3 regions of the Agrobacterium larrymoorei genome follow, and region 2 is predicted to be linked to each of the others. Evidence: predicted binding sites of a transcription regulator. Region 2 holds the regulator's gene; each other region holds the start of a gene.
What was found. Region 2 encodes LexA, which represses DNA repair genes until DNA is damaged. Its sites were predicted from a motif close to TGTTCNNNNTGTGTTCNG; they were not measured.
Positions count from the first base shown of each region.

Region 1: a site for LexA is predicted at 7,634-7,651, ahead of dinB (DNA polymerase IV). Genes of this name have one in related genera too.
Region 3: a site for LexA is predicted at 7,269-7,286, ahead of recA (recombinase RecA). Genes of this name have one in related genera too.

Region 1 covers NZ_CP039692.1:394,053-403,855, forward strand. The annotation lists gene CFBP5473_RS16120 (RidA family protein) at 1-270, shown strand, start outside; gene CFBP5473_RS16125 (MurR/RpiR family transcriptional regulator) at 284-1,150, shown strand; gene CFBP5473_RS16130 (SDR family oxidoreductase) at 1,155-1,937, shown strand; gene CFBP5473_RS16135 (beta-N-acetylhexosaminidase) at 1,965-3,887, shown strand; gene CFBP5473_RS16140 (M81 family metallopeptidase) at 3,906-5,354, shown strand; gene CFBP5473_RS16145 (MFS transporter) at 5,453-6,694, shown strand; gene CFBP5473_RS16150 (copper homeostasis protein CutC) at 6,687-7,418, shown strand; gene dinB (DNA polymerase IV) at 7,674-8,777, shown strand; gene CFBP5473_RS16160 (alpha/beta fold hydrolase) at 8,790-9,476, opposite strand; gene CFBP5473_RS16165 (DUF1330 domain-containing protein) at 9,641-9,803, opposite strand, start outside.
Region 2 covers NZ_CP039691.1:1,776,784-1,786,586, reverse strand. The annotation lists gene CFBP5473_RS08510 (ComEC/Rec2 family competence protein) at 1-2,127, shown strand, start outside; gene CFBP5473_RS08505 (glutathione S-transferase family protein) at 2,128-2,814, opposite strand; gene CFBP5473_RS08500 (GFA family protein) at 3,041-3,439, shown strand; gene lexA (transcriptional repressor LexA) at 3,891-4,616, opposite strand; gene kdsA (3-deoxy-8-phosphooctulonate synthase) at 4,870-5,718, shown strand; gene eno (phosphopyruvate hydratase) at 5,938-7,212, shown strand; gene CFBP5473_RS08480 (dynamin) at 7,304-7,555, opposite strand; tRNA gene CFBP5473_RS08475 (tRNA-Lys) at 7,839-7,914, opposite strand; gene CFBP5473_RS08470 (cytochrome c biogenesis CcdA family protein) at 8,101-8,847, shown strand; gene CFBP5473_RS08465 (AEC family transporter) at 8,881-9,803, shown strand, end outside; gene CFBP5473_RS08460 (UbiH/UbiF family hydroxylase) at 9,803-9,803, opposite strand, start outside.
Region 3 covers NZ_CP039691.1:1,385,093-1,394,895, forward strand. The annotation lists gene CFBP5473_RS06580 (ABC transporter permease) at 1-454, opposite strand, end outside; gene CFBP5473_RS06585 (ABC transporter permease) at 451-1,251, opposite strand; gene CFBP5473_RS06590 (ABC transporter substrate-binding protein) at 1,367-2,137, opposite strand; gene CFBP5473_RS06595 (OmpA family protein) at 2,476-4,758, shown strand; gene CFBP5473_RS25010 (hypothetical protein) at 4,813-4,962, opposite strand; gene CFBP5473_RS06600 (pseudouridine-5'-phosphate glycosidase) at 5,061-5,984, opposite strand; gene CFBP5473_RS06605 (carbohydrate kinase family protein) at 6,160-7,098, opposite strand; gene recA (recombinase RecA) at 7,345-8,433, shown strand; gene alaS (alanine--tRNA ligase) at 8,657-9,803, shown strand, end outside.

The sequences.
Region 1 (9,803 bases), on a different replicon from region 2:
AATGGCGAAATCATTTCCGGCGGCATTGTCGAACAGACTCACAAGACCATCGAGAACCTGCTGGCCATTCTGCACGAAGCGGGCTACGGCGTCGAGCATATCGTGCGCTGCGGTGTCTGGCTGGACGATCCGCGCGATTTCTGGACCTTCAACAAAATCTATCAGGGCTATTTCGGCGAACATCCGCCAGCCCGTGCCTGCGTTCAAGCCTCGATGATGGTGGACTGCAAGGTCGAGATAGACTGCACCGCTTATAAGCCAAAGTCCTAAAGGCGTCTGGCTGATGGACATTTTCGCCACCATTCAGGATGAAAGAGCGCAGTTTTCACCATCGGAACAGCGCATTGCCGATATTTTGTTGAATGAATTCGACTTTGCCGTCGGCGCTTCGATCATCGATCTGGCGGAAAAGGCTGACGTATCCCCACCCACCGTCACCCGTTTTTGCCGCAGGCTTGGCTGTCAGAATTTCGCGGATTTCAAGGTGAGGCTGGCAAAGACCGCCTTTGTCGGCGTGCGTTACCTCAACCCCGAGGCAAAAAGCACTGCGCCCGCCGATGTGGCGGAAGACATCATCACCAAGGCTCAAAACGCCCTTTTCATGGTTCACCGCGCGCTGGATCCGGACGCCATCGACGAGGTGGCCGAGCAGATTGCCAATGCGCAGATGGTCTATGCCTTCGGCTCCGGTGGCAACTCGTCCATGGTGGCGACGGAGTTGCAGAACCGGCTGTTCCGCCTCGGCACGCGCATCACGGCCAGCAATGATCACAACATGCAACTGATGCTGACGGCATCCGCCCAGACAGGAGATGTGATCATCGGCTCATCTTTCTCCGGTCGCAATCAGGAACTGATGCGCGCTTTCAGGCTCGCGAAAGAGGCAGGCATCCCGACGATTGCGCTCACGCAATCCAAGAGCCCTGTGGCAAAGCTTGCCGATTTCGTGATCGGCATCGATCTGCCGGAAGGCGACAATATCTACCGCCCGACCTCGACGCGCTTCGCCTATCTTGCCGTGATCGACGTGATTGCCAGTCTGGTTGCTTACCAGAACCGCAAGCTTTCCACCGTCACCCTGCGGCAGATCAAGCAGCAGCTGGTGGAGCATCGCGATGGCGGCGACGACCGCCAGATCCTCGGAGATTGATCCAATGAGCGACTATCGCAGCATCGCAGTCGTTACCGGTGCCGCAGGCGATATCGGTCGCGCGCTCGCTGTGCGTATGGCCGACAGCCACGACCTAATCGCACTTGTCGATGTGGATGAAGAGGCGCTGAACAATGCAATCGCAACGCTCGGCGGCGCGGGTCGCTTTATCGGGATCGTAACAGATGTGACCGATGCGCAGAGCGTGGCTTCCATGGCTCGGAAGCTCGAAGCAAAAGGCAGGGTCAAGACCCTCGTCAACAATGCGGGCGCTGCGCGCGCGGTCTCCCTTCACGATACGACACCGGACATCTGGAAAATGGATGCGAGCCTCAATCTGGAGGCGGCCTTCCTCACCTTCCGCGCGGTGGAGGATTCGCTGAGAGAAACGCAGGGGTCAGTGGTCAATATTGCGTCGGTAAACGGCATGGCAGTGTTCGGGCACCCGGCCTACAGCGCAGCCAAGGCCGGGCTGATCCACCTGACGAAGCTGATTGCCGTGGAATATGGAAAATTCGGCATCCGCGCCAACGCCGTGGCACCGGGTACGGTGCGCACGCAGGCCTGGGAAGCGAGGGCGAAAGCCAATCCTCAGGTGTTCGAAGAGGTCAAGCGCTGGTACGCGCTTCGCCGCATCGCGACCGCTGAAGATGTGGCCAATGCGGTCCATTTTCTCAGCAGCGATCAAGCTGCGGCCATAACGGGCGTCTGCCTCCCTGTCGATTGCGGGCTGACTGCGGTGCAAGCGGAACTCGCCCACACCTTCTCCCAATCCGATCATTATTGAGACCAGCCAGATAAAGAGGGAACGACGATGAGCAAGACCGGCTTCCGCCTTGAAAATGCATGGCACCCGATTGAGGGAGATCCATCCGGCGGCTTCATCTTCAGCCTCGTCAACCTCACGGATAAGCCGCTCAGGGATTTCAAGCTGGCCTACACCGCACTCACCCGTGTCATGGATAATCCGGCCTGCGAGAACGCCACCTTCCTTCGCCGCAATGCCAATTTCCATCAATATGCGCCGCCAGCCGGTTTTGCGCTGGAACCCGGAGCCACATGGCGCTTCACCGTGCGCGGTCTATGGCGGCCTGCAAAACACCGCACCGACGGGGCAAAATCCGCCTATCTGACCTTCGCCGATGGCAGCCATCACACAATCGATGTTGCCGACCTGATGTCGCAGGGCCGCACGAGCGAAGCACAGAAGCCGCTTCTACCGGAAGGGCGCGTAACGGAGCCGTTCGCTCTTTTGCCCTGGCCAAAGCAGGCGGATTTGCAGGCGGGCGAGACCGTGCCCGTCGTGCTTTACCCCGCCGATGGCAGTACGCTTGCCGATATCGAAGCGGTCGATAACGTTCTCCAGCTCCATCGTCGCCTGTTCTCTAACGCCCATCAGCCCTTCTCGCTCGTCGCTGTGGAGCAAGGACAGTCCGTGCGGTTCGAGCATAAATCAGCTCTGGCCGCTGAAGCCTATGAACTTCAATTCTCGAGCCAAGAAATTACTCTTGCTTATGGCGGAGCCGCAGGTCGTCAGTATGCTTTGACCGCGCTGGCACAACTTCATGATGGCGCGCGCAGAAACGCCGCAATGTTCCGCTTCCCCGCTTCGGGCACGATCAAGGACGAACCCCGCTACGGCTGGCGCGGTTGCCATCTCGATGTCTCACGTCAGTTCTATCCGACTGGCGACGTACTGCGGCTCATCGACATTCTGGCCTGGTACAAGATGAATGTGTTCCATTGGCACCTGACCGATGATGAGGCGTGGCGCATGGAAATCCGCGCCTATCCGCAACTCACCACCGTTGGCGTCAAGCGCGGCCCCGATGAACCCATGCTGCCGCAGCTTGGCAATGCTGCGGAGCCGGTGGAAGGCTTCTACACGCAGGCAGATATTGCCGAAATCGTGGCGCACGCAGCGGATCTGAACATCGAAGTCGTGCCCGAGATCGACATTCCCGGCCACAGCACCGCAATTCTCGCAGCTCTGCCGGAACTGACGGATGGACAGGAAGCACCGGATAGCTATCGGTCTGTGCAGGGTTATCCCAACAACGCGCTCAACCCGGCCATCGAAGAAACCTACACCTTCCTCGGAAGGGTGTTTGACGAGATGGTCGAGCTTTTCCCCTCCAAACTCATCCATATCGGCGGAGATGAAGTTGCCGACAACACGTGGATGGCCTCTCCGCTGGCGCGCAAGCTGATGGATGAGAAGGGGCTGGACGGCACATTCGGTCTCCAGAGCCACTTCATGAAACGCATCCAGACCATGCTTGCGGAGCGCGGGCGCAGCCTTGCAGGCTGGGATGAAGTTTCCCACGGCGGCGGTGTCGATCCTGACGGAACGCTGTTGATGGCCTGGCGCGCACCGGAAGTCGGCGTGGAACTGGCCCAGCAGGGATATGATGTGGTGATGACACCCGGACAGGCCTATTATCTGGACATGGTTCAGGACGAGGCCTGGCAGGAACCCGGCGCAAGCTGGGCCGGCACCGTTCCTCCGCACCATACCTACACCTACGAGGCCGTGGGGGAGTTTCCCGAGGAATTGAAGCCGCGCCTTCGCGGTGTGCAGGCCTGCATCTGGTCCGAGCATTTCCTGAACCGCGATTACTTCAACCGCCTCGTCTTCCCACGCCTGCCCGCCGTTGCCGAAGCGGCATGGACCCCGCGCGAAAAGAAGGACTGGCTTCGTTTCTCGGCGCTCGCGCCCCTCAGCCCGAAGCTTTGACGCGGAAAGGTACAGACCATGGCTTTTCGCATTGCTGTTGGCGGCATCCACACGGAATGCTCCACCTCTTCTCCGGTTCTGATGCGACCGGAAGACTTCCGGGTTTTGCGGGAGGGCGACCTTCTTAGCGCAGACTATTTCAGCGTCCTGCCCACAGAAGGTGTTGCGCTGCATCCCCTTCTTCACGCCCGTGCCGTTCCCGGCGGGCCTTTGGCGCGAGGCACATATGACGGCTTCAAGCGTGAATTCCTCGACCGGTTACAGGCCGCGCTCCCGCTGGATGGGCTTTACCTCGCCATGCATGGCGCGATGAATGTGGAGGGAATGGACGATGCGGAAGGCGACTGGATCGCGTCTGCACGGGCGGTGATCGGCCCCGATGTGCCGCTTGCCGTCAGCTATGATCTGCATGGCAACGTCACCCAAAAGATCGTGGATCAGATCGATATTTTCGCAGCCTATCGCACCGCGCCCCATATCGATGTGCGGGAAACGATGGTCCGCGCATGGTCGATGCTGATCGAGACTTTGAAGACTGGACTAAAGCCGGGCGTTGTATGGGCACCCGTCCCCGTTCTTCTGCCGGGCGAAAGAACGTCCACCGAGGATGAACCGGCAAAATCGCTCTATTCGGCCCTTCCCCGGCATGATGAGCTCGACGGCATATTGGACGCCAACCTGATGGTCGGCTATGTATGGGCGGACGAGCCGCGCGCAACGGCCTGCGCCGTCGTCACCGGCACCGATCCAGAGACAGCGAAACGGGCCGCAGAAGAGATTGCGCGCTCCTATTGGAATGCCCGACACGACTTCCATTTCGGTCCCGTGACCGGTGATCTGGAAGCGATGCTGGACATTACCGAACAATCCGAAACGCACCCGGTCATTCTGGCGGATTCAGGCGACAATCCGACAGGTGGCGGTGTCGGTGATCGCGCCGATGTGCTGAAGGCCCTTATCCTGCGCGGTTTCGAGGGGGCCGTGATTGGCGGCATTACCGACTTGCCTGCCGTAGACGCCTGCTTTTCTGCCGGTGTCGGCGCAACGCTGGCTTTGAAAATAGGCGGCTCGCTGGATCCTGCCAGTCCCTTCGTGGAAGTGGCCGCAGAGGTCAGGTCCCTGGACGATCCGGGGCCGAAGGAAGAGCGACAGGCGGTCGTCAGGATCGGCGGTGTAACGCTCATTCTGGCCGCTAGACGACGCCCATACCACAACATAGCCGACTTCACCCGCCACGACATCGAGCCTACCAAAGCAAGGCTGCTGGTGGTTAAGTCCGGCTATCTTTCGCCAGAGCTTCAGCCCATCGCCAACCCCAACCTCATGGCCTTGACCGATGGCGTCATCAATCAGGATATCGAAAAGCTGCCTTCGAAACGCAGACGCCAGCCGACCTTTCCTTTTGTGAGAGAATTCGACTATACGCCATCAGCCAATCTTTCCGCGCGTTGGAAAGAGCGGGATTAGGACTCTGAGACCTGTCTGGCTCCGCCATCGTGAAGCGGGGCCAACTCTACCCTCCCACCCTGCGCGATCCGCAGGCTGACATTCGCTAGTGGACAATCATGCTGTCGGCACTGCCCTTTGTGTTTCGCCATCCTCAATTGCGGCTTTCCGCAATCGGCATCTTTGTCTTCGGCTTCACCGGCGCAGCGACGGCCCCTTATCTTTCCCTGATCGGCATTCGCGAGCTTGGCTTGAGCGACGCGGCCTTTTCCGGGCTCAGCTTCATGGCCGCCCTCGTCAATGTTTCGGCCAGCATCAGCATGGGCATCCTTTCCGATCGTCTGGGCCACCACAAAATACCGATACTCGCCGCCTGCATCTCCGGCATGCTTGGATACGGCGTCGTCTATCTCTTCCCCTCGATATGGACTTTCGCGCTGGCGCTGCTGATCCCGATACCCATCTACGGCGCCTTGAATTCTCTCATCTTTGCCTATGTGCGAGCCAGTTGCGAAGGCATGGCAGCGCGGGATCTGATTGCCGTCAATTCCGCCGTTCGTGCAGCCATTTCGCTTTCTTGGGTCCTGGTGCCGGGTATCGTGGGTTATGCTTTTGCGGGTAGGGCCAGCATGTTGCCCGCCTTTCTGCTGGCAAGCCTTGCCTGCGTTTTCTGCTTCATTCTGTTTGCGAAAAACATGCGCGAGGATAGCCAGTCACGCACCGAAAGGCGCGAGCCAGCTTACGCCTTCCTCGCCTCCATCCGTCATCTCGGTTCCACCGCCATATGGCCTTATGTTCTTGCCATCGCACTCATTTCCTCCACGCTGCACATCAACGGCATCGTGCTGCCGCTGGTCGTCACCGGCAAGGCCGGAGGCCAGGCTGCCGATGTTGGCGCGATTGTGGGGATTGTCGCGCTGCTGGAGATCGTCTTCATCTTCTTCTGGGGCTGGATCGAAACCAAAACCTCGGCAGCCGTCGCCATCGCGGCGAGTGCGCTTCTCTATTGCATCTACATGGTCATGCTCGGTCTGGCGGATAATCCGACCACGGTCTATCTGCTGACCCCGCTATCGGGGCTCGGTGCCGCAGGCATCATCTCGCTTCCCATCACCTATCTGCAAAACCTGATCTCGCGTCGCGCGGGACTTGGGAGCTCGCTGATCGCAGTCAATATCTTTCTCGCCGGAGGCTTGAGCTCACTTCTCTTCTCCCTCGGCACCGCCATCAGCAATTATTCGCACACTGCGATACTGAGCGCCTTTGCCGGATTATGCGGCGTCTCGCTGCTTGGCTTTCTTCACAAGCGCCCGCCTGTTAATGACGGCAAGATGGGAAATGGAGAAGAACATCATGGTTGAGGCAACAGAACGGCTGCTCGAAATCTGCGTGGACGACGCTGCCGGGTTGGACGCAGCCATCAGGGGCGGCGCAGACCGTATCGAACTCTGTTCCGCGCTCGGCATCGGTGGCCTCACGCCGTCACACGGCCTCATGCGCCATGCAGCACAGACTAGCACCATTCCCGTTTACCCGTTGATCCGCCCACGCGCGGGCAGCTTCGATTATAGCGCCGCCGAAGTCGCCATGATGGAAGACGACATTATCCGCGCCCGCGAACTCGGCCTCCCCGGCGTCGTGATCGGCGCCACCAGTGGCGATGGGACATTGGATGAAGCGACCCTGCGGAAGCTGATCGACGCGGCAAAGGGTCTCGACATCAGCCTCCACAGGGCTTTCGACATGGTGAAAGACCCGATGAGGGCACTTGAGACAGCCATCGATCTCGGCATTTCCCGGATCCTCACCTCAGGCTGCGCGAAAAATGTCCGGCTGGGTTTCGAAACGCTCCGGGCGCTGGCAGCGCGTGCTGAAGGGCGCATCTCGATCATGCCAGGCGGTGGCGTGACAATCGATCTCGTCCCCGATCTCCTTGCCCTTCCCGGCATCCACGAAATCCACGCCTCCGGCAGTTCTTCCGTCGAGGAGCAGGCATCTCTGGTCGAATTCGGCTTTGCCACACCCCAGCGCAGGCAGACAGATCAAGACGTGGTGCATAAGCTGAAACAAGCCGTGCTTGTCTAGCTTTTAAGAAAAGGGCGCTCGACCCGACTGGGGAGCGCCCTTTTGGCCCGGACGGCACAAACGCGCGCTGGAGAGAGCGCTGCAGGTGCTATCGATGACGGGTGTGACCGAGATATGTGGCGTGCGGGTGCCTATTTCAAGATGTTGCTGATGTAATCTCGAACGTCGATATCAGGCACGCGACAAGCCATTTCATTCCGGCTGAACATCTGCTATGTTCTTCTTTTGTTTCCGCCCGGATGAACGTTTCCGCCCATGACCTCGCCGCCCGAACCATCGATACGCAAGATAATCCATGTGGATATGGACGCGTTCTATGCTTCGGTCGAGCAGCGGGACGATCCAAGCCTGCGCGGACGTCCGCTGGCCGTCGGAGGTTCGGCAGCGCGCGGCGTCGTGGCGGCGGCAAGCTATGAGGCGCGTGTCTTCGGCGTTCATTCCGCAATGCCATCGGTCACGGCCAAACGCAAATGTCCCGACCTTATTTTCGTGCCGCCGAGATTTGAGGTCTATCGGGCGGTATCGCAGCAAATCCGACAGGTTTTCGAGGACTACACGCCCATCATCGAGCCTCTATCGCTGGACGAAGCCTATCTGGATGTGACGGAAAACCTGAAGGAAATGACTGTCGCCACGGAAATCGCGCTGGAAATCCGAACGAAGATCAAAGCCGTCACCGGACTGAACGCATCCGCCGGGATTTCATATAACAAGTTCCTCGCAAAAATGGCTTCGGACCTGAACAAGCCGAACGGACAGGCCGTCATAACGCCAAAGAACGGCCCAAGCTTCGTTGAGCAGCTCGCCGTGAAGAAGTTTCATGGCGTGGGCCCGGCAACGGCAGAAAAGATGCATCGGCTCGGCATCGAAACCGGTGCGGATCTGAAAGCCCGGTCGCTGCAATATCTGGTGGAACATTTCGGCAAGTCCGGTTCCTATTTTTACAACATTGCGCGCGGCGTCGATGAGCGACGGGTTCAGCCGAACCGCATCCGCAAATCGGTCGGCGCAGAGGATACGTTTTCACAGGATATCGACGATCTCGCACGCGCTTCTGCGGAACTGGTGCCGCTGGCGGAAAAGGTGTGGAATTACTGCCAGGGCAAGGGGATCGGCGGCAAGACCTTGACCGTGAAGATCAAATATTCCGACTTCACCCAGATGACGCGCAGCAGAACAGGAAACCTGCCCTACCACAGCGTGCCCCACATGCTCGAAGCCGCCGAAGCGCTACTCGCCAGCGTCCACCCGTTCAAGCGGCCCATAAGACTGCTCGGGATTACGCTGTCATCGCTGGATAATAGCGCAGACAGCGACACCCCTGACGAGCCGCAGCTCGGCCTGAATTTCCAAAACTAAATTTCCCACTCGTCACTCATCAGAAAGCGTTTCAGCAGCGCTCGCGATAAAATCTGCGACATCCTCAGGATGCGAAATCATCGACATGTGGCTGGATTGAATTGCTCTTGTGGTCGCCCCGATATGTTTCGCGATTGCCTGCTGAACATGCACCGGCAGGGCTCCGTCTTTTTCCGTTACCAGATACCAGGATGGCTTTGCCTCCCACGCGGCTTTTGAGCCAATCTTTTCCGCGAAGGACTTGGCGGCCATGGGCTGTTGCGTGGCGGTCAGAAGGGCCACGCGTGGAGGCGAAACATCAGCGGCCATAACCTTCGAATAGGCCTCCGGGTCATCCAGCCAGACATGTCCGTTCCGGTCCGGTGCAAGCCCTTCCATCGAGGCTTTTTGCCGGATTAGCAAATCCGCGACAGACTCGCCCGCATCGGGAACGAGCGCCGACAGATATACGAGACCCCTGACATTCCCAAAGTTCCCGGCTTCCGTGATGACAGCTCCCGCCCATGAGTGACCCACAAGAAGAACACCTCCCTGCTGCCTCTGAAGAACATGGCGGGTGGCCTCGACGTCGTTTGCCAAAGACGTCAGCGGATTTTGAACCGCCGTGACATGATAACCCTTGGCTTGAAGCAGCGGGATGACGTCCTGCCAGCTCGACCCATCCGTGAAGGCACCATGTACAAGAACGATATTTCGCACGCCGCGAGGTTCCGCTGCATGGCTTTCGTCAGAAAAAACTATGCTTACGAGCAGCATGGCAAATACGATTAATCCTCTCAAAAGGTGCCTTCCGACAGATTGATGGATAGGCGCGAGAGATGTGCAGGTCGCATTCGCCATTGTGCAATGTCCTCGAATGGAGATCAGCCGGCAACGTCGTAAAGTTTGAAGCTCATATCGGCGGCCTCTTCCCGTAGTGGAATGATGGCCTGATATTCTGCTGAACCGTACCAGCGTCGTGCTGCATCGGCGCTTTCGAAACGAATGACACCGAGGCCATGCGGCGTTGCGGTGCCACCGAGCGCT
Region 2 (9,803 bases):
CAAAACGTGGCATCTTCTCTTCTGGCCGCCGCGAGCCTGATGCTGGTCGGAATGCTGCTTGCCGCCTGGGAAACGCACCGCGCAGACACGATCATTCTCGATACGGCGGTGACCACGACTATCGTCGGCAAGGTGGAACGTCGGGAAATCGATGCGCGCGGGTACTGGCGGTACATCGTCGCGTTGAAGTCCACGGCAAATCCCGTCCTTGCCCGGCAACCGAACAGGGTTTCCGTCCTCTCTCGCAGCCGCCATGAACCGATTGCGATTGGCGGCATGCTTTCTGGCAAAGCCAGATTGTCGCCACCTTCAGGGCCCGCGCTTGCGGGCCTCAATGATTTCGCCTTTGGCGCTTTTTTCAATGGCGTTGGCGCGACCGGGTTCTTTTATTCTCCGCCTCAATCACTGCCCTCGGAAAGCGATAACGACGCCGTTGTGACGTGGCTGGAGCGCGCAGATTCATGGCTTTACAGGCTGCGGACAGCCATCGCGGACAGAATAAGAAGCATCATCGGCGGCGATGCGGGGGCTTTTGCGGCTTCCATCGTCACCGATGAGAGACGTGCGATTTCTGGCGAGACGATGGAGGCGCTGCGCGTTTCCGGTCTGGCGCATATCGTTGCCATTTCCGGGCTCAACATGGCGCTTGCCTCTGGCATTTTCTTCGTCGGCATGCGTCTGGCCTTCGGTCTGTTTCCGGGTTTTTCCCAGCGCTGGCCGGTCAAGAAAATCTCCGCTTTTGCGGCACTTTTGATGACGCTGGCCTATTACCTCATTTCCGGTTTTGCGGTATCGGCGGAGCGCGCCTGGCTTATGATGTCGATCATGCTGATTGCGGTGCTGGTGGATCGTCCTTCCATCAGCCTTCGCAACGTCGCGCTCGCCGCCATCATTATCATTGCGCTTTCGCCGCATGAGGTGATGGGGCCGAGCTTCCAGATGTCGTTTGCGGCGACACTTGCGCTCGTATCCGGCTTTGCTTTCTGGACGAGATGGCGCGGTAACCGGGAGCGACTGTTCATCTCGCGCCCGCCTTTGTGGCTGGTGGCGGCGTCCAAAACCGGGACGATTATTGGTGGTATCGTCATCACTTCGCTGATCGGCGGTATCTCGACAACGATCTATTCTGTCGAACATTTCCACCGCGTCACCAGCTATGGGCTGGCGGCAAATCTGGCGGCAACACCGGTCATGTCGATCATTGTCATGCCGTTCGCACTTATTGCCATGCTGCTGATGCCGTTCGGTCTCGATGCACCATTTCTGAAGGTGATGGGATATGGCATGGCGCTGGTGATCGATATTGCCAAAACCGTTGCCGCCTGGGGCGGCGATGCCACGATTGGGCGGCAGAGCCAGTGGTTTTTGGCCATCTCCACAGCGGGATTTCTGTTGTTGACTTTGCTGCGAAGCAGGCTCGCGCTCTTGGGAGTGCCGCTTATTCTTGTGGGCCTTGCGATGGTGTTTACCGAACAGCTACGCCCCAAGCCGGATTTGCTGATTTTCGAGGACGGCGCACTTGTGGCGCTGGTGACGGCGGATGCCGTTGCAACCACCAAGTCGCGCGCGACGGGCTTTGTCTACGAGCAGTGGGAGAGGGCGCTGCCTCTGCCGGAGCGGCATGTTCCACCAATCACGCGGGATAAGCCTGATGATAACGGGGAGCAGACCATGTCAACGCAGCGGTCCTATGCATTGACGGACAGGCAGCGCCAGGAGGCTCGTCGCCAGATGCTTTCAGCTTTTGAAAAGGACAATATCTTTACCTGCCAGAAGAATGCCTGGTGCGCAGCCAGGCATGGAAGCGGCGTGAAAATTGCCGTTCTGTCCAATAGCGCTCTCGCTGGCACGGCCTGTGATGTGGCGGACATTGTCGTCAGCTCGCGCTTCGTGCCTTTTTCGCAGTGTAAATCAGGCGCGATCTTGATTACCAACAACACGCTGCGCCGCACAGGTTCGCTCGAGCTTTGGCTCAACGCGAACGTTTCTCCAGTTGGACGTGCGAGGGCGGCGATGGATGGTGCTGGCAGACCTTGGTCTCTGCATCGCAGCTATGATTGGCGCGCCAAGAGTTTCGATAATTCTCTGCCGCCGCACATCGAAAATATGCTGGCGGCAGGCGGCTGATCAAGATCCGATGCGGAAGTCCTCGATGATTTCGCCGGTCGATGCGGCTTCCTGCTCATGTTCGGGGTCTCGCCATGGTTCCAGCAGCGCTGCTTTTTCCCACTCCCGCATTGCGGACAGGTTCAGAAGCCGGTTTTTGTATGCTTCGGAAGCGGGCGACAGGCTGGTTCCGTAAGTCCTGAAGCGGAAGGCAACCGGGCAAAAGAATGCGTCTACAGCGGTAAAACGCTCTCCCGCCAGAAACGGGCCGCCGAAGGTTTGCAGGCCCTGCTGCCACAAGGCGTCGATACGGGCGATATCACTGCTAAGGGACGGCGAGGGTGCGTGCGGGCGAATGCGCAAGCCGACGCTCATGGGATGCAGGTTGCGCAGAGATTGAAAGCCGGAATGCATCTCCGCGGTAACGGACCGCGACCACGCGCGCGCCGTCTTATCCTGCGCCCAAACGCCTTCGTGGCTTTCGGCAAGATATTCAGCAATGGCCAGCGTGTCCCAAACCGTAACGTCGCCATCGATCAGGCACGGAACTTTGCCGGTGGGCGAGAACCAAGTGAAGTCGTTCTTAGGGTCGGGATCGTTGAAGGGAGCCAGCTTTTCGTTGAATGGAATATTCAAGGTCTGCATCAGCGCCCAGGGCCGAAGCGACCATGACGAATAGTTCTTGTTGGCTATATAAAGATCGTACATCGCGGGACCCCTCTAGTATCGATTACAGATAGCATGTCTTGAGCTTCGTAACGCACCAGCGACAGGCAATACAGGCGTCTTTAGCGATGAGTGTCTTCAAACTATTTGATGATTGAGTTTTCTTGTCAGCAAGACCCATAGGCCTGGTCAGGCTAAATTAATTATCGAACCTCTTTGCCTGAAAATTGTTTGGTTTGGCTGTGTAACCGAACAAGGAGGACCACGCATGGAAACCAGAACCGGAGGCTGCTTCTGCGGCAAAGTAAAATTCTCCGTATCGGGCGAACCATATCGTGTTGGAATCTGCCATTGCATGGATTGCCGCAAACATCACGGCGCACTCTTTCACGCATCGGCGATTTTTCCGGAAGACGCGGTACGGATCGAAGGCGAAACTGGCAGCTATAACGGACGCTTCTTTTGCCAGAATTGCGGCTCTCCCGTTTTCGGCAAAAGCGATGATGAAATCGAACTCAATATTGGCTCTTTCGATTCCACCAATCAGTTCGAACCGACATATGAGTTATGGACAATCCGTCGCGAGGCGTGGTTGCCGGATTTTCCGATGATGAAGCAATATGACCGGAATCGTGAAGCAGAAAGCCGGGAAGAGCAGGGGCGCTGAAAGAAGGCGCGTCCCAGCGGGGCGCGATGCACTTAACTAACGATACGTCGCTCGGGCTGATTTTATCAATCATGCTCGGCGCTTCACCAAAACTTTCTGCACCCCTTCTCGACTCGCTAACAAGCAGATGAGCTTCGAGGACAATATTTGGCTGGTACCAAGCGCTCTGGAAGCGACCCTCTTACCATTCGTTCCATCAACACTGCGCCAATCTCAACGGCGAATTCTTTGGTGCCAAGTATGTCGCAGATCGCCCTCGAAAGCTAAAACGCACTCTCAGGAATCTCCGAACATCTGTAACCAATGTGTCCGGTCTTTCCAGCGCCGTGAAGAACGCACAACCACCACGCCCGGAAATATCTCACAGCGTCGCCGGAATATAGGGCTTACTGAAGAAGCAACTACGCACCTTCAGTTAGATGTTCCAAGCACAAGCCTGTCGCGCCTCAACTCAATGATAGCGCCGGATGAGACCAACCAGCTTGCCCTGAATCTTCACCCGGTCAGGTCCGAAAATTCTGGTTTCGTAAGCCGGGTTGGCCGCCTCGAGAGCGATCGACGCGCCTTTGCGGCGGAAGCGCTTGAGGGTTGCTTCTTCGTCATCCACGAGCGCAACGATAATATCACCGGGGCTTGCGGTGCTGCCATTGCGGATAATGACGGTGTCGCCGTCGAAAATCCCTGCCTCGATCATCGAGTCACCCTTGACCTCGAGGGCGTAATGCTCGCCGCTGCCTAGCATGTCCATCGGTACGGCAACGTCATGCGTATTGTTCTGAATTGCGGAAATCGGCACACCTGCGGCAATCCGGCCCATGACGGGAACTGTTACGGCACCGGAAAGCGCATCATTTGCGGGTTTGGGCGCAGGCGCTGGCTCTGGCGCTTTCGGCTTGCCGAGACTGCCTTCGATAACGCTTGGCGAAAAGCCGCGCTGGGGTTTCTGCGAAGGAGGCGTATAAGCCTCCGGCAGCTTGATGACTTCCAGCGCTCTGGCGCGATTGGGAAGCCGGCGGATGAAACCGCGTTCTTCCAAAGCAGTGATCAGCCGGTGGATGCCGGATTTTGAAGCCAGGTCGAGTGCATCCTTCATCTCATCGAAAGATGGAGGCACGCCGGATTCCTTCATTCGCTCATGAATGAAGAGAAGCAGTTCCTGCTGTTTGCGCGTGAGCATGAAGAAACACCCTTGGACTGTGTGGCGAAGATTCGCGAAACAAATACAGAACGAACACTATATGTTCCATATGTGTTCTGCAATCCCTTAAAATTTCGCTAAGTCTCAGGTTGTGAAATTTTCTTCGTGAAAAGCAACCAGGCGCATTGGCTGATGACACCGAAGGCCCTTGCTGATATGGCGTGCGCACAACGAACCGGCCTCGCCGGATGCTCTTAAAAACGGGCGCTACTCTGGAATTGTGAGGAAGACGATGACTGCGAAGAACAATCTTAAAGTGGTGGCCGGTGAAGGTGCGGGCGCCGTATCGTTTTGCAATACCGAGCGCTTTTCGCTGATTGCCGGGCCTTGCCAGATGGAGAGCCGGGATCATGCCTTCATGATTGCGGGAACGTTGAAAGAGCTTTGCGCGAAGCTCGGCGTCGGCCTTGTGTACAAGTCCTCGTTCGATAAGGCCAACAGGACATCCCTGTCCGGCAAGCGCGGCATCGGTCTCGATAACGCCATGGAGATTTTTGCCGATCTGAAAAAGGAATTCGGCTTTCCTGTTTTGACGGATATCCACACCGAAGAACAGTGCGCCGTCGTTGCGCAGACGGTCGATATTCTCCAGATTCCCGCGTTCCTCAGCCGCCAGACGGACCTTCTTGTTGCTGCCGCCAAGACTGGTCGCGTAATCAACGTCAAGAAGGGCCAGTTTCTTGCGCCCTGGGACATGAAGAATGTGCTGGCCAAGCTGAATGAAAGCGGCAACCCGAATGTGCTGTTATGCGAACGCGGCGCTTCCTTCGGCTATAACACACTGGTTTCCGACATGCGTTCGCTTCCGATCATGGCATCGCTCGGCGCACCTGTGGTGTTCGATGCAACGCATTCCGTTCAGCAGCCGGGTGGGCAGGGTGGTTCCACAGGCGGGCAGCGTGAGTTCGTTGAAACGCTTTCGCGCGCCGCTGTTGCAGTTGGCATCGCGGGGCTGTTCGTCGAGACGCATGAAGATCCCGACAATGCGCCTTCCGATGGCCCGAACATGGTTCACCTTAAGGACATGCCGAAGCTTCTGGAAAAACTTTTGGCCTTCGATGCGATTTCCAAGGCGGCCTGATTTCGTCCTAATCGATTTTTATAAGGTGGCGGACGCCTCGCATGGGGCGTCGTCATTGTAATTTCTTACGCTTCGTCTACAGCGAAAAGGCAATTACATCCGAGTCGTCGTTAAGTATCGTTCTACTGCGCATCTTCGCTGAAAACGGCTTCACAGCCTTGCCGATGCGCTCTAAGACAAGCGACTGAAACCATCTGTTCCAGTCCCAAGGGAGAGACCATGACAGCCATTACCGATATCATCGCACGCGAAATCCTCGACAGCCGCGGCAACCCCACCGTTGAAGTGGACGTGTACCTCGAAGACGGTTCCTTCGGCCGCGCCGCCGTTCCATCGGGCGCTTCCACCGGTGCCCACGAGGCAGTCGAGCTGCGCGATGGCGGCAAGCGCTATCTCGGTAAGGGCGTTGAAAAGGCCGTTGAAGCCGTCAACACGGAAATCTTCGATGCGCTCGGCGGTTTCGATGCCGAAAGCCAAATCCATATCGACCAGACGCTGATCGCGCTCGATGGTACGCCGAACAAGTCTCGCCTCGGCGCGAACGCCATTCTCGGCGTTTCGCTCGCTGTTGCCAAGGCTGCTGCCGAAACGACAGGCCTGCCGCTTTACCGCTACGTCGGCGGCCCGAACGCGCATCTGCTGCCCGTTCCGATGATGAACATCATCAATGGCGGCGCGCATGCCGATAACCCGATCGACTTCCAGGAATTCATGATCATGCCGGTTGGCGCGGAAAGCATCCGTGACGCCGTGCGTATCGGTGCGGAAATTTTCCACGTTCTGAAAAAGGAACTGGCAGCACAGGGCCACAACACCAATGTTGGTGACGAAGGCGGCTTCGCGCCTGGCCTGAAGAGCGCGCCGGACGCACTCGATTTCGTGATGCGGTCAATCGAAAAGGCTGGCTACAAGCCGGGTGAAGATATTGCACTCGCTCTCGACTGCGCATCCACCGAGTTCTTCAAGAACGGCAAGTACGAGATGGAAGGCGAAGGCCGCACGCTGGAGCCGGAAGCAATGGCCGATTACCTTGCTGAACTCGCGGGCAAGTACCCGATCATCTCCATCGAAGACGGCATGGCCGAAGACGATTGGGAAGGTTGGAAGTACCTGACGGACAAGATCGGCTCCAAGGTCCAACTCGTCGGCGACGATCTGTTCGTGACGAACTCCGCGCGCCTGCGCGATGGCATCAAGATGGGCGTTGCAAACTCCATCCTCGTCAAGGTCAACCAGATCGGCTCGCTGACCGAGACACTCGACGCTGTCGAAACCGCTCACAAGGCACGCTACACCGCCGTCATGTCTCACCGCTCCGGTGAAACGGAAGACTCCACTATTGCGGATCTCGCCGTTGCGACGAACTGCGGTCAGATCAAGACCGGTTCGCTGTCGCGTTCGGACCGTCTGGCGAAGTACAACCAGCTGATCCGTATCGAAGAAATGCTCGGCCCACAGGCTGCATACGCCGGTCGTTCGATCCTGCGCGGCTGATTTTCGTCAGTATGCAGATATGAAGTAAGGCCCGCGAAAGCGGGCCTTATGCTTTTGTAAGTCCAATTTTTCTGCCGAAGAGACGATTCGATTACGGATTCGTCTGGTTCTGCGCCGGGGCATTCGGAGATGCAGGCGCCGTTGTATCAGGCGCAGGCGTTGCTGGCGCCGGAGGTGGCGTGGACGGGGCAGGCGGCGGCGCGCTTGGCGCCGTAGACGTCGCTGGCGGCGTCGTGGATGTCGAGCCTGTCGTGCTGGACGTATTCGAACCGGTCATAAAATAAGCGAGCGCCAGAATGACGACGATCGCCGCAATCACGATAGTCACTGTACGATTGTTCATGGTGCTTCCTCCCAAATCACCCCATGCCGAACATCGGCAATGTCGATGACCACATAAGAATGTGGTATTGGCGTGATTTGTTTCAACTGGAAGATTGTTCGCCTCTAAAAACCACTATCGGACCTCAACTGCAGGGAGAAATCGCTTGCCAGATATCTGGTTGAGGAACGGGGTTGGGAGTATCGCTGGAATAGGAAAATTTTGGCGATATGAACTGCAAAAAATAACTGCGGCAGATCGCTAATGCTCTACCTTAGGAAAATCTCACAACTAATTGAAAAGGTGGTGAGAGCGCAGGGATTCGAACCCTGGACCTACTGATTAAAAGTCAGTTGCTCTACCGGCTGAGCTACGCTCTCCCGTGTGTCGGGCGAAGCGCCCTGCGGAAGTGGGCGGAACATATGTAGAGGGGGCTTTGCGGTCAACCCATAAAAAGAGGATAATTTCATCTTTCCGCGTTTTTTTGTCGCGACTGCAAAAAGGTGATTGGTCGTAAGGGGTTGGTGGCGTTACAAGGCTGCGTGTGACCCGCGCGGAGTGCCTCATTGTCCATCGCAGATATCTCTCTTCTCACTGCACTTTTTGCCGGAGCCCTGTCTTTTCTTTCGCCTTGCGTGCTGCCGCTCGTGCCGCCTTATCTTTGCTATATGGCCGGGATTTCGGTTGAGCAGTTCAAGGATGAGCGGTTTGAGGCAAAGCCGCAGGTTCGCAAGGCGGTCATGCTGGCTGCGCTGTTTTTCACGCTGGGTTTTGCCACCGTTTTCGTTGCGCTGGGTGCGGGGGCATCCACGATTGGTATGGTGCTGCGGCAAAATCTCGATATCCTCGCCAAGATCGGTGGCTTCATCATTATCCTGATGGGCCTCAACTTCCTTGGGGTATTTCGCGTCGGCCTGTTTTCGCGCGAGGCGCGTTTCCAAAGCGGTGGAAAACCAGCGACGCTGTCCGGTGCCTATGTCATGGGGCTCGCTTTTGCTTTCGGCTGGACACCATGCATCGGGCCGGTGCTGGGTGCTATTCTTGGTGTTGCGGCGTCACGAGAAACGGTGGGTGACGGTGCCATGCTGCTGGCCGTCTATTCTGCCGGTCTTGCTATCCCGTTCTGGATTGCCGCGGCCTTTTCCGGCAGCTTCATGCGCTTTCTTGCCCGGTTTCGGCGGCATCTCGGTGTTGTGGAAAAACTCATGGGTGCGCTTCTGGTGCTTACTGGCATAGCTTTTATGTCGGGTTTCATCACCAACGTCGCGATCTGGTTCCAGGAGAGCTTTCCAATCCTGATGCAAATCGGCTAAGCGAATCTCATCCACCATCACGGCGAGGGAGCCATGGCCGAAATCGCCGGATTGCTGTTTCCGTTCTTCGGACTGATTTTCATCGGCTATCTTGCCGCGCGCATCACCAAGCAGCCTGCGGAAGCGCTTGGCTGGCTGAATACCTTCATCATTTATGCCGCGCTGCCCGCGCTTTTCTTCAAGCTGGTTGCCAAAACGCCCGTGGATCAGCTGGCGCGGATGGATTTCGTCGCACTCAGTCTGATGGCGACCTATAGCATTTTCGTTGCCCTGTTCCTAATTGGCTATTTCGTGAGGCGCAACAGCTTTGCCGATTGCACGATCCAGAGCTTTGCCGGAAGCTATGGAAATATTGGCTATATGGGGCCGGGACTGGCGTTGCTGGCGCTGGGTGAGCGCGCGGCGGTTCCCGTGGCGCTGATTGTCTGCCTTGAGAATGCTGCGCATTTCATTACCGCACCGGCCTTGATGGCCGTTGCTGGGGGCGACAAGCGCTCTCCCTTGAAGCTCGCGGGCGATGTTGCGCGCAAGGTCATCACCCACCCGTTCATTTTATCGGTGATCTTCGGTTTCTTCGCTGCGGTTGCCGCGTGGCATCCGCCGCAGCCTGTACAGCAACTGGTGGATTATCTGGCGCAATCCGCAGCGCCCTGTGCGCTTTTCGCTATGGGCGTTACGCTTGCGCTGAGGCCGCTTAAGCGGGTGCCGGTGGAGATCAGCTATATCGTGCCAGCCAAGCTTATATTGCATCCGCTTCTGGCCTATCTGGTTCTCTCCACCTTCGGCTCTTTCGATCCGATCTGGGTGTTGACCGCGGTTCTGCTTGCAGCACTACCAACCGCCACGAATGTCTTCGTCATCGGTCAGCAATATCGGATCTGGCAGGAGAGGGCGTCTGCGACGATCCTCGTTTCGACGGTGCTTTCCGTCTTCACCGTAACGCTGGTGCTCTATTT
Region 3 (9,803 bases), 390 kb from region 2:
GTGAGAACAGGCCGCAGTACCACGCCTCGCGGAAGAACCACCAGAGACCGACGGCCTCCAACTGAGGGCGGAAGCTACCAAGTCCGTAATAGATGAGAAAGAGCTGCGCCAGAAGCGGCGTGCTGCGGAAGACATAGACGTAGGTGTAAGCTAATGCGCTGATGACCCTGTTCGTAGACATGCGGGCGAAGGCCAGTGGCAGCGAAAGGACGGCACCGAGAATGATGGCCAGTCCGACGAGCGTTATCGTGGTTTTGAGGCCATCAAGATAGCGCCAGCCGTAGCGCTCGATCTTGTCGGGGTCCCAGTCGAAAAACAGGGAGAGAACAAGGCCGATTGCGAGCAACGCCCACAGCGCCACAACGGCATAACCGAACACTCTTGTTGCGGAAACCGGCTTCGGCTGCGGGGGCGGAGCGGGGCGTGCTTCGATAAGCTGGTCGATATGGCTCATCTCTGCACCTCCGAGCGTTTCGCCCAACGGTCGATGTATCCGATGCCTACGGAAGAGATGAGTGCAAGAATGAGGTACAGCAGACAGGCGATGCCATAAAACAGGAAGGCGTCCTTGGTCACGCGGGCCGCGATGCCGGTCTGGCGCACGATGTCTGCAAGGCCGATGACCGAGACATAGGACGTGTCCTTCAGGAGAATGATCCACAAATTGGTCATGCCGGGCAGGGCGATGCGCACGAGCTGCGGTATGATAATGAGAACCATGGTGCGGCTGCGCGAAAGACCGAGCGCATCGCCAGCCTCATATTGTCCCTTCGGGATGGCGCGGAATGCGGAGAGCAGCACTTCCGAAGCATAGGACGAAAAGACGACGGAGAGCGCAATCATGCCAGCGACGAAGGCATTGATCTCGATTGGACCGCTGAAACCAAGATAGCCGCCAACGGTCTGAAGCAGGATCTGCAAGCCGTAATAGACGATGAACAGCGTCAGCAGTTCGGGAAGTCCGCGAAAGATGGTGGTGTAGATACCGGCGGCGAGCCGCAGCGATTTTTCTTCAGACTGGGCGGCGAGTGCGATCAGGAAGCCGATGATCAGGCCGACCGGCAAAGTGGCGAGCGCCACGGAAACCGTCACCTTCACGCCGAACGCAATCTCGTCTCCCCAGCCATCGCCGCAGGTCAGCAGGGTTCCGTTGCCGAAGAGTGAGAAGATGCCGACCGGTCCGCAAAAGGGGTCGAACAGATTCGTAATATAGGCCCAGAACGAGCCTATGGCGGAAAACACTCCGCTCATGCCAATTTTCCCCTGCGGTCTTTGCCGCGCCTTGCGTCTGGTTTTATTATCGTGTTCTCAAACAAAAATGGCGGAAGGGCAACCCTCCCGCCATCATATTTAACAGGGAAAAGCCTTATTTGCCGTAAGCGTCGAAGTCAAAGTACTTGTCGTTGATCTTCTTGTACTCGCCATTGGCGCGGATTGCCGCGATGGCAGCCGTGAACTTCTCGGCAAGCGGATCGCCCTTGCGAACGGCAATACCTGCGCCCTGACCGTTGATCTGTTCATCAACCGGCAGTGCAGCCAGGATCTTGCAGCAGGCGCCAGCATCCGACTTTACCCACTGCGTCAGCACGACGATATCGTCGATGACGCCATCGATACGACCGTTGGAAATGTCGAGCTTGTACTCGTCAGCTGTCGGGTAGAGCTTCAGCTCGGAGCCGGCGAGATGCTTTTCGGCATAGTTGGCGTGGGTGGTGGAGCCCTGCGCGCCGATGGTCTTGCCCTTCAGTTCTTCCACCGACTTGATCGGAGAATCCTTCGGCACGGCAATTGCTGGCGGCGTGTTGTAGTACTTCTTGGAGAAGTCGACCTTCTCGAGACGCTCAGGCGTGATCGACATGGACGCGATGATCGCGTCGAACTTCTTTGCCTGAAGGGCAGGGATCATGCCGTCCCAGTCATTGGTGACGAAGGTGCATTCTGCCTTCATTTCGGTGCAGAGAGCCTTGGCGATATCCACGTCGAAGCCGGTCAGTGTTCCGTCGGCTTCCAGAACGTTGAAGGGCGGGTAGGCGCCTTCGGTACCGATGACGATCTTGTCGGCCGCCATGGTGGCGCCGGCAAAAAGCGACATGGCAGCAAGGGACGCAGCTGCAAGCAGACGGGTGGGATTAAGCATTTCGATCCTCTCTTTTGGCGAGTCGACCGCACGGTTTGTTTATGTTTTCCGCGCGGGGAATGTTTCGCGGAGCTCTTTTCAGCCAGTGGCCTGGAGCTGCGCTTGGCGGATAGTCTTACCGTTGCCTAAAAAATGCAACCTGAATGTTTTGCACAGCGATGAGGCACCGTAATTCCTCCACGAAAATGCCTCTTTCCGTTCATTCCCGGTACAGATCAGCCTGTCCATGATTGGAACAAGACTGTGATCTCTGCGTTGTTCAGCGCCGATATGTGCAGAATGAGCCCGAATGCCGCGGGTCCAACGGATTTATAATGGACGGCAGATGAGGAAGCGCCATGCTGAATAAAAACAAACTGCTGACGGGGGTGGTCTTTCCGCTCATGTCGATTGCCATTGCGGTAGAGCCGGTTCTCGCAGCTACCGTAGCCCATGCAGCCCCATCTCAGACGATACAGCAGCAGCCTGCCCAATTGGCGAATGGTGCCATTATTCTGGCACAGGCCGAAGCGCCGAACCCGGAAGAAGAACTGCGCAAGCGCCGCCAGCAGGCTGAAGAAGGCAAGCCGAAGGCCGAGCCTGAGCAGCAGCAGCGTCAGGAAGAGGCCCCACGTCCCCGCCGCGAACAGCAGCAGGCAGAGCCGCAACAGCGTGAGCAGGCTCCGCAGCGTGAGCCAGAGCAGCCGCGCCCTCGTCGCGAGGCGGCACCAGAGGCCCAGCCGCAACAGCAGCAGGAACGTCCGCGCCGTGAAGCCGCGCCCGAACCCAAGGCAGAACCTCAGCAGGAGCGCCCGCGCCGCGAAGCCGCACCTGAGGCCGCGCCGCAGGCTCAGCCTGAACAGCAACAACAGCAGGAGCGTCCACGCCGTCCGCAGCGCGAGCAGCAGCAGCCGGATGCCGAAGGCCAGCAGCACCCGGAACGTCCGCGCCGCGATGCTCAGCCGGATGCGGCACCAACTGAAGGTCAGCCACAGCAGCAGGAGCGTCCGCGTCGCCAGCAGCCAGCCGCTGAAGGCACCGAACAGCAGCAGCGTCAGGGCGAAACACCGCGCCGCACGCAGGAAAATCAGCCTGCCGCCAATGAAGCGCAGCCGGAAAAGCCCGCCGCTCCAGAAAAGCCCGCAACGCCTGCAAAGCGTCCGGCAGCACCGGAGCCGGAAGCTGGCAAGGCACCCGTTCCAGCAGAGCCACCGACCCCCGGCAAGGCTCCCGCACCAGCCGAGCAGCCTAACCCGGCTCCCGGCCAGCAGCCTTCCGAACAGCCCCGTCCGCCACGCGGCCAGAATGGCGAGCCTGCACCGGCTCCGGTTCCGGGCGCACCGCCTGCACCGGCTGATGGCGCAACCACGGGTCAGGCACCCGCTGGCGAACCCGTACCGGCACAGGTAGCCGCACCGCAGACCGAAGCAAAGCCGATGACGAAGGAACAGCTGGACAAGGCCCGCGCCATTGCGCAGGATCCATCCAAGTCTGCCGATACCGTCGTTCTGCCTGTAGACAAGGGTGCTGCCGTTCTCGATAGCGACAAGGAAGCCTATCGCAGCGGCAACGAGCAGCTACGCGAACAGCGTCGCCGTGAACGCGAGCAGGTTCAGGACTTCAAGGTTCCGACCTCGGATGCGGAAGCACAGGCTGCGGCCCGCCGCGATGGTGGCAACACCACCATCAACATCCAGAACATCACCAATGTTCAGGGTGAGCGCATCGACCGCCGTCCGGACTTCGACCGTCCCGATGGTGTGCGTGAATGGCGTCCGCGTGACATGCCGCGTGACCGCGACATGGGCGACCGCGTGTTCCTGCAGTTCGGCGACCGCGTCGTCGTTCGCGGTAACGATGACGACCGCTTCATCACCGACGGTGCGAAGCCTTACTACGAGCGTCTGCCCGATGACCGCTATCGCGAAACCATCGAGCGCCCCGACCGCACACAGATCGTCACCATCCGCAACCGTTACGGCGACGTGATCCAGCGTTCGCGTATCGATGCGCGTGGCCGTGAATATGTTCTGTTCTACGCACCGGAACTGGTCGATCAGCCAGATCGCGAATATGTCTACCGCGATCCGGGCCTCGATCTGCCGCCGCTGCGTCTGCGCATCCCGGTCAATGAGTACATCATCGACACGTCTTCGGATGAGGATCGCGATTACTACCGCTTCCTCGAACAGCCGCCGGTCGAACCCGTCCAGCGCGTTTATACGCTCGATGAAGTTCGCTACTCCGCCCGCGTGCGCGACATGGTGCGTCGTATCGACCTTGATACGATCACCTTCGCAACCGGCAGCGCGGAAGTTCCGATGAGCCAGGCAGCCTCGCTGCGCAAGGTCGCAGACGCAATGAACAAGGTGCTGAAGAACAACCCGGCCGAAACCTTCCTCATCGAAGGCCACACGGATGCCGTCGGTTCCGATGAAAGCAACCTTGTCCTGTCCGACCAGCGTGCCGCTTCCGTTGCCAACGTGCTGACCGATGTCTACGGCATCCCGCCGGAAAACCTCACGACGCAGGGCTATGGCGAACGCTACCTGAAGGTCCAGACGCTCGGCCCGAACCAGGAAAACCGCCGCGTCACCATCCGCCGCATCACACCGCTGGTGCGCCCGGTTGCACAGAACTAAGGCTTGACCCTTTGCTTGAAGAAAGGCCCGGAAGTATATGCTTCCGGGCCTTTTTTACACGAAGCTGAAAGCTATAAAGCTGACTGCGCCTGCGAGTAGCGCGAATGCCAGCGTGTTCAAGCTGATGTTGAACAGCTTTTTCAGCGCGACCTGAATGGTCCACAATGCGAAAAATACGACAAGCGCGGCGTAGAATGGTGCCATCTGAAGGTCTCCTGTGCGAGGCGAATGTCAGAGGTTGGTCTTTATATACTACGTCGTCGAAGTCGACGCGGCCAGCCTGTTTGCTGACCGCCCGCCGATCAGACCAACGCCACCGCAATCTCAGCAGCAAGCCTCGCATTGTTGCGCACGAGCGCAATGTTCGTCTCGAGGCTGCGGCCTTCGGTGATTTCGAAGATTTTTGCCAGCAGATAGGGCGTTACCGCCTTGCCGCTGATTTCGTCCTCCTCGGCGTGGGAAAGCGCGCGCTGGATATAGATTTCCATTTCCTCGCGGGAGATTTCGTCTTCTTCCGGCACGGGATTGGCAATCAGCATGCCGCCTTCAAGGCCGAACTGCTCGCGCGTGTTCTGGAAATTCGCAATCGCTGCCGGGCTGTTCAGCGTCAGCGGGCTGGTGATGCCGGAGGCGCGCGACCAGAAGGCCGGGAATTCCGTCGAGCCGTAGGTCACGACCGGAACGCCCTGCGTTTCCAGCACTTCAAGCGTTTTCGGAACATCGAGAATGGCCTTTGCGCCTGCGCAGACGACGATTACGCCGGTGCGTGCAAGTTCGGTCAGGTCGGCGGAAATGTCGAAGCTTTCTTCAGCGCCGCGATGCACGCCGCCAATGCCGCCGGTGGCGAAAACCTTGATGCCCGCATGTTCGGCGGCGATCATGGTTGCGGCGACCGTGGTGGCGCCCGTGCGGCGCTCGGCGATTGCGAATGCGATATCCGCGCGCGAAACCTTCATTGCATCCTTGGTCTGGGCCAGCGCTTCGAGCTGTTCCTTCTCAAGACCGATATGCAGCGTGCCGTGGATGACGGCGATGGTTGCCGGAACGGCGCCCTGATCGCGGATCAGCTGTTCCACGCCTTCCGCCATGCGGATGTTGCCGGGGTAGGGCATGCCATGGGTGATGATGGTGGATTCCAGCGCGACAATCGGTGCGCCACGCTGCTTTGCGGCGGCAACTTCGTTCGAATAGGCGATCGGCAGGAGCGGGGGGATGGTTTTGGTCATTGTTTCTTCCGGGTTTATTTTAGAGACTGTTTGGAAACTCGGCGGCGGAGAGCCGAAGAATGATTTTTGTGTCCTGCAAGGAGAAGATCATAGGCGATATCCTTCGACGCAGCAGGACGCGAAAAGCATCGCCGGATCGACCCGTCCGAGTTTTCAAACAGGCTCTTAGAGTTCTTCACACGATTTCAGCGTTCGGCACAAGCGCCAGCATTTCTGCAAGGCTTTCCGCGCTCATATCCGGTGCCGTTGCAAAGGGTGACTGGACCGTAATTGCCCCTGCCGCCGCACCATGGCGCAGCGCCTCGCCAATCGATTTTCCGTTAGCAATTGCAGCCAGATAGCCGGACGCCATGGCATCTCCCGCGCCGGTGACATCTTTCACCTGCTCGATAAAAGGCGGCTTCAGGATCGCAACGTTGCGTGCATCGAAAGCCACGACCTGCCGCGCGCCACTGGTGATGACGCCGCCGCGGAGTCCCGCGTTTCTCAGCTTCTGCGGCCACTCGCGCACATCCGCCACGTCTTCACCGGTCAAAGCGCGGGCTTCGGCTTCGTTCATGAAAAGCACGTCGATATCCGCCAGCGCCGGTTTCAGCCTGATGACCTTTGCAGGCGAGATCGCGATGGCCGCCGATTGCTTTTCGCAGACGCTGGCGGCAAGGCCGATGGCGCTCAGCGTGTCTTCAGGCAGGTTGGCATCGCATAGAATAATGTCGCTCGCCATGATCGCTTCACGAACGGCGCGAACGCGCAGGCGGCGCGGCGTGAAAAGCTTGTAGAGATCCATATCGGCAATGGCGATGACGAGGTCGCCGTCGCGCTCCAATATGGCCGTATAGCTGGGCGTGGAGCGGTCCAGAAAGGTGAAAGGCGTGTCCTCGACGCCTGCCTCTTTTGCAGCGAGCGCGACCGTTTCACCGTTGGCGTCGCCGCCGCGCGGCGCAATCAGCCGAACCTGAAAACCGAGACGTGAGAGATTGCGCGCCGCGTTGAAGCCCCCGCCGCCAGCCTCTTCCATCCATGAGCCGGGATTGCTCGCGCCATGCGCCGTTTCCGTCTCGATCATGCCGCGCCGGTCTATATGCGCGCCGCCCAGAACGAGTATCTTTTTCACGCTGGTCCATCCTTGTTTCCGAGGCGGATTTTTCTGTCCGATTCGGTGATTTACGGCCTTTATCTTCTTCATCCACAGCCTGTGGAAAAATATGCACACAAGAAAAACAAAAGCAGAACGAACGACTTAACGCTATTTGTTTTCAACGGGCTGACGGGCTGTTGCGAAACGAGAACAAAAAGAGTACATACACTTTCAATACTGCTTCGTTGCCTGTGCGGCTTCAATAACCTAAAGGTGGTTCGGATGGCACAAAATTCTTTGCGTCTTGTAGAGGATAATTCGGTGGATAAAAGCAAGGCACTGGAAGCGGCGCTCTCCCAGATCGAACGTTCGTTCGGCAAGGGATCGATCATGAAGCTCGGTTCCAATGAAAACGTAATCGAGGTTGAGACCGTTTCCACAGGGTCTCTCAGTCTCGATATCGCGCTCGGTATCGGCGGTTTGCCGAAGGGGCGTATTATTGAAATTTACGGGCCGGAAAGCTCGGGCAAGACCACGCTTGCGCTGCAAACCATTGCGGAAGCGCAGAAGAAGGGCGGTATCTGCGCCTTCGTGGATGCCGAGCATGCGCTCGATCCTGTCTATGCCCGCAAGCTCGGCGTCGATCTGCAGAACCTGCTGATTTCGCAGCCGGATACAGGCGAACAGGCGCTGGAAATCACCGATACGCTGGTGCGTTCGGGTGCGGTCGATGTTCTCGTCGTTGACTCCGTTGCAGCGCTTACACCGCGTGCGGAAATCGAAGGCGAGATGGGCGACAGCCTTCCGGGTCTTCAGGCTCGCCTGATGAGTCAGGCGCTGCGCAAGCTCACGGCTTCCATCTCCAAGTCGAAGACGATGGTGATCTTCATCAACCAGATCCGTATGAAGATCGGTGTGATGTTCGGTTCGCCGGAAACGACGACAGGCGGTAACGCGCTGAAGTTCTATGCGTCGGTGCGTCTCGATATTCGCCGCATCGGCTCGGTCAAGGAGCGTGAAGAGGTCGTGGGCAACCAGACCCGCGTCAAGGTCGTCAAGAACAAGATGGCGCCTCCCTTCAAGCAGGTCGAATTCGACATCATGTATGGCGAAGGCGTTTCCAAGACGGGTGAACTTGTCGATCTGGGCGTGAAGGCTGGCATCGTCGAGAAGTCCGGCGCATGGTTCTCCTATAACAGCCAGAGGCTGGGGCAGGGACGTGAAAACGCCAAGGGCTTCCTGCGTGACAATCCTGCGGTTGCCAACGAGATCGAAATGGCGCTTCGCCAGAATGCAGGTCTCATTGCAGATCGCTTCCTTGAAAATGGCGGGCCTGAGGCAGATGCGGATGGCGTAGAGCCAGACGCTTGATCGGCCTGCCGGATTAGTCTTGTCTTGTCTTTCATCAAGGCCGCGTGACCTCATGTCTCGCGGCCTTGTTCATTTCTGTGGTTGAATTGCATCCACTGTGCTGCGCGGGCGGAATTGTGGCGAAGCTCGGCTCTCTTTGGCTGGACAGCAAGTGTGACGGACGATAAAAGCCATTGATTTTTATGTTATGGCCGCGTGAGCGCGTGGCAATGAAGGACTTCGTATGAGCGGTGTGAATGAAATCCGGTCGACCTTTCTCGACTACTTCAAGAAAAACGGCCACGAAATCGTGCCCTCCAGCCCGCTGGTGCCGCGCAACGATCCGACGCTGATGTTCACCAATGCCGGGATGGTTCAGTTCAAGAACGTCTTCACCGGTCTTGAAAGCCGCCCATATTCCACAGCCGCGTCCTCGCAGAAATGCGTTCGCGCCGGTGGCAAGCATAACGATCTGGACAATGTCGGTTACACCGCACGCCATCACACTTTCTTCGAAATGCTCGGCAACTTCTCCTTTGGCGATTACTTTAAGGAAGAGGCGATCACGCACGCCTGGAACCTGATCACCGGGGAATTCGGCATCGACAAGAACCGTCTTCTCGTGACGGTTTATCACACCGATGACGAGGCGTTTAATCTCTGGAAGAAGATTGCCGGTTTCTCCGACGATCGCATCATTCGCATTCCAACCAGCGATAATTTCTGGGCGATGGGCGATACCGGTCCTTGCGGTCCGTGCTCGGAAATCTTCTATGACCACGGCGATCACATCTGGGGCGGCCCTCCCGGCTCGCCGGATGAGGATGGCGACCGTTTCATCGAAATCTGGAACCTCGTCTTCATGCAGTATGAGCAGCTGACGAAGGAAGAGCGCATCGACCTGCCGCGCCCGTCCATCGATACCGGCATGGGCCTTGAGCGCATCTCCGCACTGCTTCAGGGCAAGCATGACAATTACGATACCGACCTGTTCCGTGCGCTGATTTCCGCATCCGTCGAAGCGACCGGCGTTCCGGCTGAAGGTGAGAAGCGCGCAAGCCACCGCGTCATCGCGGACCACCTGCGCTCCTCCGCCTTCCTCATTGCCGATGGCGTGCTGCCTTCGAATGAAGGTCGCGGTTACGTTCTTCGCCGCATCATGCGCCGCGCCATGCGTCATGCCGAGCTTCTCGGTTCGCGCGAACCGCTGATCTGGAAGCTGCTGCCGACGCTCGTTCAGCAGATGGGCCGCGCCTATCCTGAACTCGTCCGTGCAGAGGCACTGATTTCCGAGACGCTGAAGCTTGAGGAAACCCGTTTCCGCAAGACGCTGGAGCGTGGTCTTTCGCTGCTTTCCGACGCAACGTCCGATCTTTCCAAGGGCGGCATGC